DNA from 2 places in the Rhodococcus sp. 4CII genome. Region 2 is predicted to be linked to the other one. Evidence: riboswitches for the same ligand, from Rfam matches in the RefSeq annotation. Region 2 holds a riboswitch; the other holds the start of a gene.

Region 1 (7,567 bases), 610 kb from region 2:
GACACCTCGAGTGCCGTCTTCCGGCCGCCGAGCCAGAACGTCGGGTCGATGTTGAGGGTGTCGAAATTGCCGAAGACGTACGGGAGTTCGGTGGCGTGCCCGGCGCCGATGCGCGCGGCCTTGAGCATCGGCGTGGCCTGATCGAACCGGTACATCCAGGTCGGCGAGTGCCTGCTGTGCGCGTCGGCCACCCACAGGGCGGGCATCCGGAACGCGGCGTCGCGGGACATCGCGAGTGCGCCCTTCGGTTTCCCGCGGTCCGGGTACGCCGACAGGATGTCGGCGAGGCGGGCCGCGGGCAGTTCCGGGTGATCGGTCGCGATCGCCCGCAGCATCTCCTGCACCGAATCCGACGTGACCGGCAGCAGAGGCGATTTCATGAACTTGAAGATCGACGACTCGTCCTTGTTGGAACCGATGATGAGCGGGATGCGGTGGGAGAAGCCCTTCTGGAACGCGGCCACCGGGTAGCGCGGCAGGAAGTCGCGATCCACCACCGGCGCCATCGCCAGCGTGCCGGGGATCTTGACGGGGACCTCGTTGACGAGGGTGTCGCTGGCCTCGATGATCGTGCGGTACGGCAGCCGCAGCAGCGTGTCGATCTGCCCCGGCGCCACGTCGAGGATGTCGAGGAACTGCTTCCCGACGGTGGCGGCCCGCTCACCACCGTAGACGGACGTCGCGGGTGGGCTCTGGGCGATCGCGCGGTGGAACAGCCCCTCCGCGCTCGGACACGTCATCAGGGTGGTGATCGACCCGGCCCCGGACGACTCCCCGAACACCGTCACCTCGTCCGGGTCGCCGCCGAACGACCCGATGTTCTCGCGCACCCACTCGAGGGCCGCGACCTGGTCGCGCAGCCCGCAGTTGGTCTCGAACACCCGCCCGGCGGTCGAGAACGACGACAGGTCGAGGAACCCGAGCGCTCCCACCCGGTAGTTGAAGGAGACCAGCACGACGTCGCCGAGGGTGGACAGGACGCGCCCGTTGTAGATGCCCTGCGCCGCGGTTCCCAGGCAGTACGCGCCGCCGTGGATCCACACCATCACCGGCCGCGGGGTGCCGTCCGGTCGCGGCGCCCACACGTTCACCGACAGGCAGTCCTCGTCCATCTCGAGTCCGGCGTCGATCGGGACGGCGGTGCCGTGCCCCTGCGGCGCCATCGGGCCGAAGTCGGCGCAGTCGCGCACACCCTCCCACGGCGCGGGCGGGACCGGCGCGCGGAACCGCAGGTCGCCGACGGGGGCCGCGGCGAACGGGATGCCCTTCCATGCGTAGACGTCGCCCTCGGGGTAGCCGCGCACCTCGCCGTCCCGGGCACGGACGACGAGCGTGTCGCCGGACTTCTCGACATCCACGGACGAATCTCCTCACGCAGCGCGTACCGGGAATCTCAGGCCAAACTACCAACGATGAGCAGGCAGGGCCTTTCCTTCGCGGGCACGGGCGGTGCTAGGGTCGGCTTGTTCTGACACGGGGTGCTCCGCACGGGCGGGGCTGAGAACACACCCGGGAACCTGCTCAGGTAATGCTGACGAAGGGATGTCAACGTTGTGAATAGCTCTGTCCAAGATGCTGCCGGCGCCGGCCAGCACGCCCGATTCACGGACCACTTGTGGGACCGGACGAAGGTGCTGCGCGAAGCGATCGACGAACTCGAGTTTCTGCGCCGCCTCGGTGACGGCACGCTGCCGCTGGACGTGTTCCGCACGTACATCGAGCAGGATTTCCTGTACCTGACCGGCTACGCGAAGGCGCTGTCGCTGGTGGCCGCGCACGCGCCCGGTCCCGTCGAGGCCGGCTTCTGGGCGGGTTCGGCAGCCGAGGCCGCCACCGTCGAGGCAACCCTGCACCAGAATCTGCTGACCAGCGGACGGCTCCCCGCGTCGGACGCGGAGCCTCAGCATTCGCAGGCCTGCCTCGGATACATCTCGTACCTGACCGCCGTGGCGGCCACGGAACCGTACGCCGTGGCCGCGGCCGCGGTGCTGCCCTGCTTCTGGATCTACGCGGACGTGGGACGCCGGCTCGCGGCGAGCGCCCGTGACGTGCTCTCCGCCGACCCGTCGCACCCCTATGCGCAGTGGGTGACCACGTACGACGCGGAGGAGTTCCACGCCGCCGTCGCCCGGGCCCGCGAACTGGTGGACGCCGCCGCCGAGGCCGCGACCGATGCCCAGCGTGAGGAGATGGTGGAGGCGTTCGTGATCGCCAGCCGCTACGAACTCATGTTCTGGGACACCGCACTCAACGAGCAGGAATGGCCGGCGTCGTGACACTCTTCTCTCGCACCAAGCGCGCTGCGACCGCAGCCGTCATCCTGGTCTCCGCCCTGTCGATGCTCACCGGCTGCGCGGGTGACTCGCAGTCGGACGACACCATCCGGTTCGCACTCGACTGGACCCCGAACACCAACCACACCGGTCTGTTCGTCGCGCAGCAGCAGGGCTATTTCGCGGACGCCGGACTCGACGTGCAGATACTGCCGTACAACGACACCTCCCCCGACACCCTGGTCGATGCCGGAAACGCGGAGTTCGGGGTGAGCTTCCAGAGTTCCGCGACGTTCTCGAAGGCCGCGGGCGCGCAGACCACGTCGGTCCTGGCCCCACTGCAACACTGGGCGACGGGCATCGCGGTGAAGGCGGATCGCGCCGACATCACCCGCCCCCGGGATCTTGACGGCAAGATCTACGCCGGTTTCGCGGACCCGGACGGCGAGGAGACGCTGAAGCAGATCATCCGGAACGACGGCGGCAAGGGCGAATTCACCACCGTCACGCTGGGCACGTCGGCGTACGAGGCCGTCTACTCCGGCACCGCCGACTTCACCGTGTCGTTCTTCGGCTGGGAAGGAATCGAGGCCGAGCACCAGGGCACGCCGATGCGCTACTTCCACTACACCGACTACGGCTTCCCCGACGCGTACGCGCTGATCATCGAGGGCAACGAACAGTGGATGGCCGACCATCCCGAGCAGGCCCGCAAGTTCGTCCAGGCCCTGCAGCGCGGCTACCAGTTCGCCGCCGACCAGCCGGATCAGGCGGCGCAGATCCTGATCGACGCCAACCCCGGCGCGTTTCCGGACGAACCCCTCGTCAAGGAGAGCCAGCAGATGTTGTCGTCCGAATACATGAAGGACAGTGCCGGCAAGGTCGGAACCCAGACGGCCGAGAAGTGGGCGGGATACTCCGGTTTCCTGTTCCAGCACGGCCTGCTCACCGGCCCCGACGGGGCACCGCTGACCACGGAACCCGACTGGTCGACGTATTTCACCAATGAGTACCTCGCTCAGCCCTGACACCAGTCTCGGCACTCCGGCCCCGGGCACGTCCTCGCTGCTGCGACGGACGGTGCCCGCGGTCGTGGTCCTGGCACTGCTGCTCGTCGCCTGGCAGGTGTACGTGACGGTCAGCGGTATTCGGCCGCAGGTGCTGCCCTCGCCGCTGCGCGTCGTCCAACAGGGTTGGCGGGCGCGCGACGCCATCTCCGGTCACGCTTCCGCGACGCTGCAGGTGACACTGATCGGTTTCGCAGTGTCCCTGCTCTGCGCCTGGGCGCTCGCCGTGCTCGTGGACTTCTCGCCGTGGCTGCGACGCGCATTCGTTCCGCTGTTCGTCGTGTCGCAGACGTTGCCGATCATCGCGATCGCGCCGCTGATGATCATCTGGTTCGGTTTCGGTCTCCTGCCGAAAATACTCGTGATCGCACTCGCCACGTTCTTCCCGATGACGATCGGCCTGATCGAGGGTTTCGCCGCGGCCGACCGGGAGGCCGGGGCGCTGCTGCGCAGCATGGGCGCCTCGCGGTGGCAGGAATTCCGATACGTTCGGCTCCCGTCGGCGATCCCCCGGTTCTTCACCGCCTTGCGGATCGGCATCACGTATGCCGTGGTGGGTGCCGTGTTCGCCGAATATGTCGGCGCCACGTCCGGTCTCGGCATCTATATGGCGACGCAGAAGAACTCCTTCCGCACCGATCTCGTGCTGGCCGCCGTCCTCGTGACCGCCGTGATCAGCCTCAGTCTGTACCTGCTCACGTTCGCGGTCGAACGCGTCGTCGCCCCCTGGATCAAGAACGAGAGGGCCCGGCATGAGTGAGACCGCACGCGTCGCACTGTCCGGTCTCACCAAGGGATTCCCGGTCCGCGGCGGCATCCGGCCCGTTCTCGACGACATCACGTTCACCGTCGAACCCGGCGAGTTCGTGTCGGTGATCGGCCCCAGCGGGTGTGGGAAGAGCACCGCGTTCGCCATGCTCGCCGGTCTCGACCGACCGGACTCCGGCACCGTCACCATCGGCGGCGAACCCGTCCGCCCCGCCGGCAGCGTCCCCTCGAAGTGCGCGTACATGCCGCAGAAGGACCTCCTGTTCCCGTGGCGCAGCGTCCTCGACAACACCACCCTCGGCCTCGAGGTACAGGGGGTATCCCGCAAGGAGGCGCGGGACAAGGCACGCGAATTGTTCTCAGTGTTCGGTCTCGGCGGGTTCGAGGACGCCCGCCCCAGCCAGCTGTCCGGCGGGATGCGGCAACGCGCCGCGATGCTCCGCACCGTCGTCCAGGACCGTCCGGTGCTGCTGCTCGACGAACCGTTCGGCGCCCTGGATTCGTTGACCCGCACCGAGATGCAGACCTGGTTGCAGGACGTCTGGCAACGCTACCGGTGGACCGTGCTGATGATCACCCACGACATCCGGGAGGCCGTCTATCTCTCGGACCGGGTGGTCGTGCTGTCGGCGCGCCCCGCCACCGTGCGGCGCGAGGTGACCGTGGGCCTGCCCCGCCCCCGCGAACTGTCGATGATGACCTCGCCCGAATTCGCGGACGTCGAACACGAACTGCTGGGGGTCCTCCACGAGGAGTCGCGGCGGGCGCTCGTCGAGCAGGAGTCGGGCAGACGCTGAAACCTGCGGCGGCTCAGAGCAATGCGGCCTCGAGTTCGCCGAGCGCCATCTCCAGGTAGAACAGGATCCGTTGCAGGCTCGGCACCGAGCGGCGGCACCCGATGACACCGAAATCGAGGTTGTCGCCGTTGGTGGTGAGCGTGATGTTGAGGGCCTGCCCGTCCAGCACCACCGACGTCGGGTAGATGCCGTCGAGCCGGGACCCGTTCCAGTACATGGTCTCCCGAGGTCCTGGCACGTTGGAGATGATCACGTTGAACGGCGGCGGCGTGAACCGCACGAATCCCGGCACCGGCGTCAAGGCGATCGGCGACATGTTGATCGCGGACCACGCCAGCGCCTGCATCGAGGTGAGGCTGCCGAACAGTTCCTTCCCCTGGGTCATCGACGCGGAGATCGCGGTCAGCCGGTCAACCGGGTCGTCTACATCCGTCGCCAGGTTGCACAACGTGACGCCCACCGCGTTGCCGCCGGCGTCGACCTTCTGCTCGTCGCGCAGCGACACCGGAACCATCGCGATCAGCGGCTCGTCCGGCAGCGCATTCTGCTCGTCCAGGTACCCCCGCAGCGCGCCGGCGCACATGGCCATCACCACGTCGTTGACGCTGACGCCGGCGGCCTTCCGGACCGCGTGTACCCGCTCGAGCGGCCACGACTGCGCGGCGAACCGGCGCGCCCCGCCGATCGGGACGTTGAACATGGTGCGGGGCGCCTCGTACGGGAACCTCATGTCGTGTTGCCCCATCACGGTGCGGGCGATGCGCAGCGACGCCGGCGCGAGACCGGCCACGTCCTCGACCGTGCGACGGACACCGTTCACCACCGACCAGACGTCGGGAACGGAACCGTTGGTGGAGCCTCGGCGCGGCAGATCCCACGGCGGCGGGGCGTCGCGCACGTCGGGGTCGGTCGACAGCGTCCGCATCAGCAGCCGCAGCCCGGAGACCCCGTCCATCAGCGAGTGATGCAGTTTGGTGTAGATGGCGAACCGGCCGTCGTCGAGCCCCTCGATCAGGTACATCTCCCACAACGGACGGTGGCGGTCCAGCAGCGTGCTGTGCAACCGGGACGTGAGCGTGAGCAATTCCCGGATCCGGTACGGGGAGGGGAGAGCCGAATGACGCACGTGGTATTCGAGATCGACGTCCGACTCGTCCGCCCACCACACGTTCCCGAGACTCCCGACGGGGCCCGCCGGCTTCTTGCGAAACGTGGCGTCGACGTCGGTGTGTTTCAGCAGGGTTTCGTGCATCGACTTCACGTAGCCGGGGCCCGCGCCCTCCGGCGGTGTGAACAACTCGAGCGATCCCACGTGCATCGGATGCTCTCGCGACTCGGCCAGCAGGAATATCGAATCGGTAACCGGCATGAGCCCCACCTGGACGTTCACCCCCACTCGGTCACTATCCCATTACGACTTCCGTCTGGATGCTACGTCGGGCGTAGCGTCCGTGCGACCAACTTCGATGTAGATCGTACGGCGCAAAGAGGTGGCGCACCTGAGGGCAGTACGTCGATGGGCACCGAGGCCGGAACGGAGGCAGGCAATGAGCACTGCGACTTACGAATTCTGTCCGTCACCCGTGCCGGTGACGCGGCGGGAGTTCGCCGGAACCAGCCTGCAGTCGGCGGCCCTCGCGCACACCCTGCGCCGGACCGTCCGGCCGTTCCTCGACGGGTGGGCGCGCTACCCCGAACTGCCGTGGCCCACGGGAGTGGTCGACCTGTTCGGGTACTCGCTCGGCCCCATCCGCGGAACCCGGCGCCGGCCGGTCCGGCTGCCGAACTGCCGCGCCGAATGGATCCGCCCGCCGGGTGAGCTCGGCGACCGGGCCATCCTCTACCTCCACGGCGGCGCGTTCCTGTGCTGCGGGATCAACTCGCACCGTCAGATGGTGTCCCGGATCGCCGCGGAGTCGCAGGCGTCGACACTGAACGTCGCGTACCGCATGATCCCTCGCAACCCCATCCGGGCGGCCGTCGAGGACGGGGTCGACGGGTACCGGTGGCTGCTCGCGCACGGTTACACGGCAGACCGCATCGTCGTCGCCGGCGACTCGGCCGGCGGATTCCTCACGTTCATGGTCACCCTCGAAGCCCTGCGGCAGGGGTTGCCGCGCCCGGCCGCGGACGTCGCGCTGTCGCCGCTGACCGACCTCGACCCCGTCAACAAGCTGGCCCATCCCAACGCCGACCTCTGCGCCGTCTTCCCCACGCGCGCGGTCGGTGCCCTGTCCAGGCTGATCGAGAGGCTGGACACCCGGGGCGGGCACGAGCCGTCCACGTCACCCGTGGACGGCTCGCTCGCCTCGATGCCGCCGGCGCTGATCCAGACCGGCTCGCAGGAAATGGTGTACGTCGACGCGGAACTGATGTCGGAGCGGCTGTCCCAGGCGGGCGTCCCGTGCGAACTGCAGGTGTGGGAGCGGCAGGTGCACGTCTTCCAGGCCGCGGCCGGTCTGCTGCCCGAGGGCACCCGCGCCATCCGCGAGATCGGCCGGTTCATCCGCAAGGCGACCCCCCGTGAGTACTTGTCAACCGCCCGCGGTTGACGAGTACTCACAGGGTGAAAAGGTGGTTCCGGTCGAGCGTGGAACCCGGTGTGCGCCCTCCGCCCCACCCGATCACGGCGCGGTAGGCGCCGAGGGCCCCCGACTCTGCC
Region 2 (7,567 bases):
GGTCGCCGTGGTGGTGCACCGTCATCATCATCGTGCTGGGTCTCGGTCTCGCGGCGGTCATCGGGCTGAGCGCGAAGGCCAGCATCAACTCCTTCAACAACCAGATCGCGGACGGTAAGAAACCGGACTTCGACCCGTTCCTGCCGCAGATGGCCGACGCCGTCGGCGGTGTGTCCGGGTTCGGCGTGCTGGTCCTGATGATCCTCGCCGCACTGGCTGTGACCAGCGAATACCGCTTCGGGGTCATCCGCACCACGTTCCAGGCCATCCCGAACCGGGCGTCCGTCCTGATCGCGAAGGCCGGTCTGATCGGCGCGTTCGGTGCCGTGCTGACGTTCGTTCTCACCTTCGGCGCGTACGCCATCGCGAAGGCGACCGCGGGCGACGAGGCGGGAGCCGCCCTCACCCTGTCGGGTGACGACGCGTGGCGGTCGATCTACGGCGTCCCGATCTACGCGTTCCTGTGCGTGGTGCTGGCCGTCGGTGTCGGTACGCTGCTGCGCCAGTCGGCGGGCGCGATCGCCCTGCTGCTGCTGTGGCCGCTGCTGATCGAGAGCTTGTTCAATCTGTTCGGCTCGTTCGGCACGAAGGTCATGCCGTTCCTGCCCTTCCTCAACGCCAACAACTTCCTTGGGGCGCAGCAGGGAGTCGATTTCTATTGGGGTCCGTGGGGCAGCCTGGTGTACTTCGCGGTGTTCGTCTTCGTGATCTTCGGGGCCGGTCTGGTGGTCGTGAACAAGCGCGACGCCTGACACCCGATACAGTACTTTCGCCCTGCTCCTCCGCCAGGTGATCGTCGGGAGGCCTGGCTGAGGTGACGGCGGGGCGGGAGCTTGTGGGCCGGTGCGAAATCCATTCGCGCCGGCCCACAGGTGCTTCTACGTTAGGCTCCCGACATGCGACTACGGGGCGTCTTCACAGTCGGAGTGGCCGGTGCGCTGGTGCTGGCCGGGTGCTCGTCGACGAGTGAACCCGATGCGCCGCCGCTCGACGCGGACGCTCTCGCTGCCTCGGTCACCGAGTCCGGAGTGGTGGCGCATCTGCAGCAACTGCAGACGATCGCCGACGACAACAACGGCAACCGCGCGGCCGGGACCGCCGGGTACGACGCGAGCGTCGACTACGTCGCACAGGTTCTGGAAGACAAGGGTTTCGACGTCCAGACCCCGGAGTTCGAGTTCCACAGGTTCGACGTCGGGGCGGAGGCACTGAGGTCCAGCGGTGGCGACTTCGAGGTGCGGGCGCTGTCGTATTCGCCGTCCACCGGTCCGCAGGGAATCACCGCCCGGCTTGTGCCCGCCCCGAAGGACGAGAGCCCGGGATGCGAGGTCACCGATTACGACGGTCTCGACGTGACCGGGGCGATCGTCCTCGTGAACCGGGGGGTGTGCCCGTTCGCGGCCAAGCAGCAGATCGCCGCCGAGCGCGGCGCCGCGGGCGTGATCGTCGTCAACAACGCGGACGGACCGATGAGCGGCGGCACCCTCGGCAACCCCGACGCGGGCAAGGTTCCCACCGGCGGGGTGAGCAAGGCGGACGGCGCCGCACTCGAGCAGGCCGGCGGTGACGTCACCCTCACCCTCGACACCACCACCGAATCGAGCACGGCCCGCAACGTCATCGCCCAGACCAAGACCGGCTCGACCGACGACGTCGTGATGGTCGGCGCGCACCTCGACAGCGTCCCGGAAGGCCCCGGTATCAACGACAACGGCACCGGCGTCGCCTCGATCCTCGAAACGGCCGGGCAACTCGGCGGATCGCCCGACGTCGACAACGCGGTGCGCTTCGCGTTCTGGGGCGCCGAGGAATTGGGTCTGCTCGGGTCGGAGGCGTACGTGAACGGCCTCAGCGACGAGCAGCGGAACGACATCGCGCTGTACCTGAACTTCGACATGCTCGGCTCCGAGAACGCCGGCTACCTGGCCTACGACGGCGACAACTCCGACAACGTCGGCGAGGGGCCCGGACCCGAGGGCTCCGCGGGCATCGAGCGCACGTTCGTCGAGTACCTCCAGCGCAACGGTGTCGCCGCGGACGGCACGGACTTCGACGGCCGGTCCGACTACGGGCCGTTCATCGAGCACCAGATCCCGTCGGGGGGCGTGTTCAGCGGCGCCGACGAGACGAAGACACCCGAGCAGGCGCAGAAGTGGGGCGGCACCCCGGGGGTGACGTACGACGAGAACTATCACAGCGCGACCGATACCCTCGAGAACGTGAACCGGGCCGCGCTCGCCAAGAATGCCGCCGCGGTCGCGTATGCCGTCGGGGTCTACGCGGAGTCGCTCGCCGGCCCGAACGGCGTCCCCGCCGGCGCGGACCGGGAGAAGGCGCGGGCCGCGGAGTGATATCCGATTCGTCACGGTTGATGCATGTGACGCTGGGTTACTCTTACTGTCGTGAGTGACGACCCGGCCGACGAGAATGCTGCCGAGTTCGACGCTGCGCCCACACCGAAACGCGGCGACAAGATTCTGGGCTGGGTGGGGTCGGTGAACCGGCAACCGCAGCTGATCGAGGGGCTGCGGAAGGTCCGTCGGGCGATGCCCGGCGATCCCGCGTTCGGTGACCCCCTGTCGACGGCGGGACCCGGCAGCGCACGCGCCATCGCGCGCGTCGCGGACCGCTTCCTCGACCACCAGCCCGGCGCGTCCCGCGAGATGAGTCTGGGCGCGCTGCAGGTGTGGCAGGCCCTGCTCGAACGCACCGGCCGCGGTCGTGGAACGCGCGAGGTGACCATCGTGTTCACCGACCTGGTCGGGTTCTCTACCTGGTCGCTGCCGGCCGGCGACAGCGCCACCCTCGCCCTGCTGCGCGGCGTCGCCCGGGCCGTCGAGACGCCGATCGTCGATCGGGGCGGGCATGTGGTGAAACGACTGGGGGACGGCGTGATGGCCGTCTTCTCCAGTCCGGACCGCGCGATCGACGCCGTCTTCGCGGCGCAGGAGGCGCTCGCCGGGGTGGAGGTGGACGGCTACCACCCCCGCATGCGCGTCGGTATCCACACCGGTGTGCCCCGGCAGATCGGCGGCGACTGGCTGGGGGTGGACGTGACGATCGCGGCCCGTATGATGGAACTGGGCGGCGACGGCAACGTGATGGCGTCGTCCGCCACGCTGTCGAGTCTGCAGCCGGGCACCCTCGAGGAACTCGGTGTCGGCGTCAAACCCTGGCGCCGCGCGTTCTTCGCCCCCGCACCCAGTGGGGTGCCATCCGACCTCGGGATCTGGCGGCTGCGGCTCCGCCGCCCGTGAGTACTTCTCAACCGCCGGACGTTAACAATTACTCACGAGCGACGAAGTCGCCACAGGGGGGAGACGGGGCCGTGACCGGCGCCCAGGTCGTAGGACGCCTCCAGGCACTTGGTGACCCACTCCTTGCCGAACGCCACCGCATCGGGCACCGACCATCCGTGGGCGAGTGCGCTCGCGATGGCGGCGGCGAGGGTGTCGCCGCCGCCGTGGTCGTTGCCCGTGTCGATGCGGGGACTGCTGAACTCGAGAAAGGTATCGCCGTCGAACAGTAGATCGGTGCTCGACGCCGATGTCCGGAGATGCCCGCCCTTCACGATCGACCACTGCGCCCCCAGTGCATGCAGCGCCTCCGCTGCCCGCCGCGCCGTCGCGTCGTCCACGACGTCGATGCCGGTGATCAACCGGATCTCGTCGAGGTTCGGCGTCACGACCGTGGCGATCGGGATCAGCGTGTTCCGCACGGCGTCCAGTGCCTCGGCGTGCAGGAGCGGATCTCCGTGCATAGACGCGCACACCGGGTCGACGACCAGCGGGACCGGTTGGTCGCGCCCGATCCCGACCTCGGTGCACACGGCGGCGACGGCCTCGATGATCGCCGTCGACGCCAGCATGCCCGTCTTCGCTGCCCCGACCCCGATGTCGTCGACGACGCACCGCACCTGCGCGGCCACCGTCTCCGGCGGAATCTCGTGGAAACCGCTGACGCCCACCGAGTTCTGCACCGTCACCGCAGCGACCGCGACGCACGCGTGGACGCCGCACAGGGCCATCGTCCGCGAGTCCGCCTGGATTCCGGCGCCACCACCGGAATCGGTGCCGGCGATGGTGAGGACGCGGACGGGGGTCTGGCCGTCGGGGGTCAGGGGCAGCAGCTTCACGACAGGGACCTTACCGATTCTCGGAGGTGACGGATTCGACGGGCAGATACACGCGTCCACCTGCGTCGACGAACTCGCTCGACTTCTCGGCCATGCCCGCCTCGATGGCCTCGATCGTATCGAGCCCGTGTTGCTGCGCGTACTCGCGCACATCGGCGGAGATCCGCATCGAGCAGAATTTCGGACCGCACATCGAACAGAAATGCGCGCTCTTCGCCGGCTCCGCGGGCAGGGTTTCGTCGTGGAACTCGCGCGCGGTGTCCGGATCGAGGGACAGCGCGAACTGGTCGTGCCAGCGGAACTCGAACCGGGCCTTGGACAGCGCGTCGTCCCGCTCCTGGGCGCGCGGATGCTGCTTCGCCAGGTCCGCGGCGTGGGCCGCGATCTTGTACGTGATGACGCCGATCTTGACGTCGTCGCGGTTCGGCAGTCCCAGGTGCTCCTTCGGGGTGACGTAACAGAGCATTGCGGTGCCGGCCTGCGCGATCATCGCCGCGCCGATCGCGGACGTGATGTGGTCGTACGCCGGCGCGATGTCGGTGGCGAGCGGTCCGAGCGTGTAGAACGGCGCCTCCTCGCACAGTTCTTCCTCGAGCCGCACGTTCTCGACGATCTTGTGCATCGGCACGTGTCCGGGTCCTTCGATCATCACCTGCACGCCATGTGATTTCGCGATCTTCGTCAGTTCGCCGAGAGTGCGGAGTTCGGCGAACTGAGCGTCGTCGTTGGCGTCGGCGATGGAACCGGGGCGCAGTCCGTCGCCGAGGGAGAACGTGACGTCGTAGCGGTGCAGGATCTCACACAATTCGTCGAAATGGGTGTACAGGAACGATTCCCGATGATGGGCCAGGCACCAGGCCGCCATGATCGAGCCACCGCGCGAGACGATGCCGGTCACGCGTTTCGCGGTGAGCGGGATGTAGCGGAGCAGGACTCCGGCGTGGACCGTCATGTAGTCGACACCCTGCTCGCACTGCTCGATCACGGTGTCGCGGTACATCTCCCACGTGAGCGCGGTGGGGTCTCCGTTCACCTTCTCGAGCGCCTGATAGATCGGCACCGTGCCGACCGGCACGGGCGAGTTGCGCAGGATCCACTCCCGGGTCTCGTGAATGTTCTTGCCGGTGGACAGGTCCATGATCGTGTCGGCGCCCCACCGGGTCGCCCACACCATCTTCTCGACCTCCTCCGCGATCGACGACGTCACCGCGCTGTTGCCGATGTTCGCGTTGATCTTGACCGCGAAGGCCTTCCCGATGACCATCGGCTCGAGTTCGGGGTGCCTGCGGTTGGCCGGGATCACGGCCCTACCCGCGGCCACCTCGGCGCGCACCGTCTCCGGTGAAACACCCTCGCGTGCAGCGCAATACCGCATTTCCGGGGTGACGGTGCCGGCTCGGGCCGCGTCGACCTGAGTGCCCTCCCGGTCGGCGATCCACGGCGCGCGCAGATGCGGCAGTCCCGCCTCCAGGTCGATGGTGGCGTCCGCGTCGGTGTACGGACCCGACGTGTCGTAGACGTCGAGGTGTTCACCGTTGGTGAGGTGCACACGGCGCACCGGCACCCGGACGTCGTCGCCCGACGGCAGGTAGTGCTTGGTGCTGCCCTCGATCGGCCCAGTGGTGACGGACGTGGCTGTAGATACAGTTTTGCTCATCGATGATGCTCCCTACGCCGGCATTACCCGGACAGGTTCGACGGTCGACGGCCCTAGCCGTCCTCTCAGCCCGCTGGTGCGAGCCCCCGTGGATGTGTAGTTGTCCCGGAGACTGTAACCGAGATCTCTGCGGGCACACATTCGGGGGAAACTTGGACAGCGCTTCCGACCATCGGTATAAAGGGTGATGAACATCACATTTCGATTACGACACATACCCCCAGGAGATAGCCATGCTGACGGACGCGCAGGTTGTGGACGTGATCGACAATGCCGATCAGAACCGGTTCGAACTCCGGCTGAGCGGTGATCTGGTCGGGATTCTCGGGTATTTCGACCTCGCGGAGACGCCGCCCGGAGCGGGGGCGGCCGCAGCCCGGCCGCCGGGTTCGAAGGGTAAGGGGCGGCAGGCGCCGGTGGTCTCGTTCATGCACACGGTGATCGTGGAGGATTTCGGTCACCGTGGGCTGGCCGCGCTCATGGTGGGCCGCTCGCTCGATCTCGCCCGGGGGTACGGATGGAAGATTCGGCCCGTGTGCACGTACGTGCAGCGCTTCGTGTCGGCGCATCCCGAATACCGCGACCTCATCGTCCCGGTGGAGCGCTGACCGTGCGCGCGCCGTGAAGCGGCAACCCGACTACAACGAAACGGTTCCGGGACCGGCGATTCGGCTGATGACGACGTCATCTTGCTGATTCCATGAGTGGCATGAATCACATTTCGAACGGTTCCGCGTCGCCGAGTTACGTCGCGGCCACCGACGCCCGCGTGCTCGACAACCCCGCCCACGAACGATTCGATCTGTGGCTGGGTGACGAGTTGGTCGGCATTCTCGGCTACCGGGACGGCGACGACATCCCCGGTTGCACGTCCGAACCGGGCGAGGTGGTCGCGTTCATGCATACCGTCGTCAAAGAAGATTTCGGTGGCCGCGGGCTGGCCGCGATCTTAGTGGCCGAGGCTCTGGGCTGGGCGCGCAATCGTGGCTGGAGAGTGCGTCCCATCTGCACATACGTCCAGCGCTACCTGGCATCGAATCCGGAGCATCTGGACATTCTGGCGGTCGAGTAGAACTTCTGTGAGAGCACTGCTCTTGATTTCTGCGACGTCGCTGTGAATACTGCTCTGTATAGAGAGCAGTGCTCACATTCGAAGGAGTCGTCATGACCGTGTCGGATAGGATCGGAAATCGGACCTCCGGAGTGTTGTTTGCGCTCACCGGTGTCCTGTTCGTCGTCTACCCCGCGGTGCGCCCCTATGCCCCGAACGGGGCCCCGGACGGCCCCGCCGAGTTCGCCTCCCCGTGGTGGCTCGTCGCGCACCTCTCCGCCGTCGGTGGGTTCATCGCGTTCGGGCTTGCGCTCGTCGCGCTCGGCAGCATCCTGAAGCGGACACCCGGCGCGCGGGCCGCGATGGTCGCTGTTGTCGCGTCGTGGGTCGGGATCGGGCTGACGCTGCCGTACTACGGGGCGGAGACGTTCGCGCTGCACGCCCTCGGCGGCAGCGGACTGGACGAGGACGCAGTCGCCACCCTCGCCGAGAGCGTGCGAATGGGCTCGGCGCAGGCGATTCTCTTCGCGGCAGGACTGCTACTTCTCGCGGTCGGCGCGGTCGCGGCAGCCGTGGCCATCGCCCGATCCGGACTGTTCGCCCGATGGACGGGAATCCCGATGGCGCTGGGATTCGCGTTGTTCATTCCGCAGTTCTACGCCGACGCCCCACTGCGCATCGCGCATGGAATGCTCATCGGGATCGGTTGCGCGGTGGTGGCTCT

The links. A riboswitch is a leader RNA that binds a small molecule or an ion and turns the genes downstream of it on or off. The one in region 2 is predicted to bind thiamine pyrophosphate.
Region 1: linked by a shared signal. The riboswitch ahead of H0B43_RS28625 (TenA family protein) and the one ahead of thiC (phosphomethylpyrimidine synthase ThiC) in region 2 are both predicted to bind thiamine pyrophosphate.

Annotation. Positions count from the first base shown of each region.
Region 1 covers NZ_JACCFE010000002.1:6,018,361-6,025,927, reverse strand. Annotated here, with positions in the region: gene H0B43_RS28630 (carboxylesterase/lipase family protein) at 1-1,358, opposite strand, end outside; TPP riboswitch at 1,465-1,560, shown strand; gene H0B43_RS28625 (TenA family protein) at 1,554-2,276, shown strand; gene H0B43_RS28620 (ABC transporter substrate-binding protein) at 2,261-3,301, shown strand; gene H0B43_RS28615 (ABC transporter permease) at 3,279-4,100, shown strand; gene H0B43_RS28610 (ABC transporter ATP-binding protein) at 4,093-4,905, shown strand; gene H0B43_RS28605 (wax ester/triacylglycerol synthase family O-acyltransferase) at 4,919-6,274, opposite strand; gene H0B43_RS28600 (alpha/beta hydrolase) at 6,453-7,457, shown strand; gene H0B43_RS28595 (ferredoxin family protein) at 7,465-7,567, opposite strand, start outside.
Region 2 covers NZ_JACCFE010000002.1:5,408,250-5,415,816, forward strand. Annotated here, with positions in the region: gene H0B43_RS25710 (ABC transporter permease) at 1-752, shown strand, start outside; gene H0B43_RS25715 (M20/M25/M40 family metallo-hydrolase) at 897-2,351, shown strand; gene H0B43_RS25720 (adenylate/guanylate cyclase domain-containing protein) at 2,403-3,257, shown strand; gene thiD (bifunctional hydroxymethylpyrimidine kinase/phosphomethylpyrimidine kinase) at 3,290-4,135, opposite strand; gene thiC (phosphomethylpyrimidine synthase ThiC) at 4,146-5,792, opposite strand; TPP riboswitch at 5,785-5,892, opposite strand; gene H0B43_RS25735 (GNAT family N-acetyltransferase) at 6,026-6,400, shown strand; gene H0B43_RS25740 (GNAT family N-acetyltransferase) at 6,502-6,864, shown strand; gene H0B43_RS25745 (hypothetical protein) at 6,957-7,567, shown strand, end outside.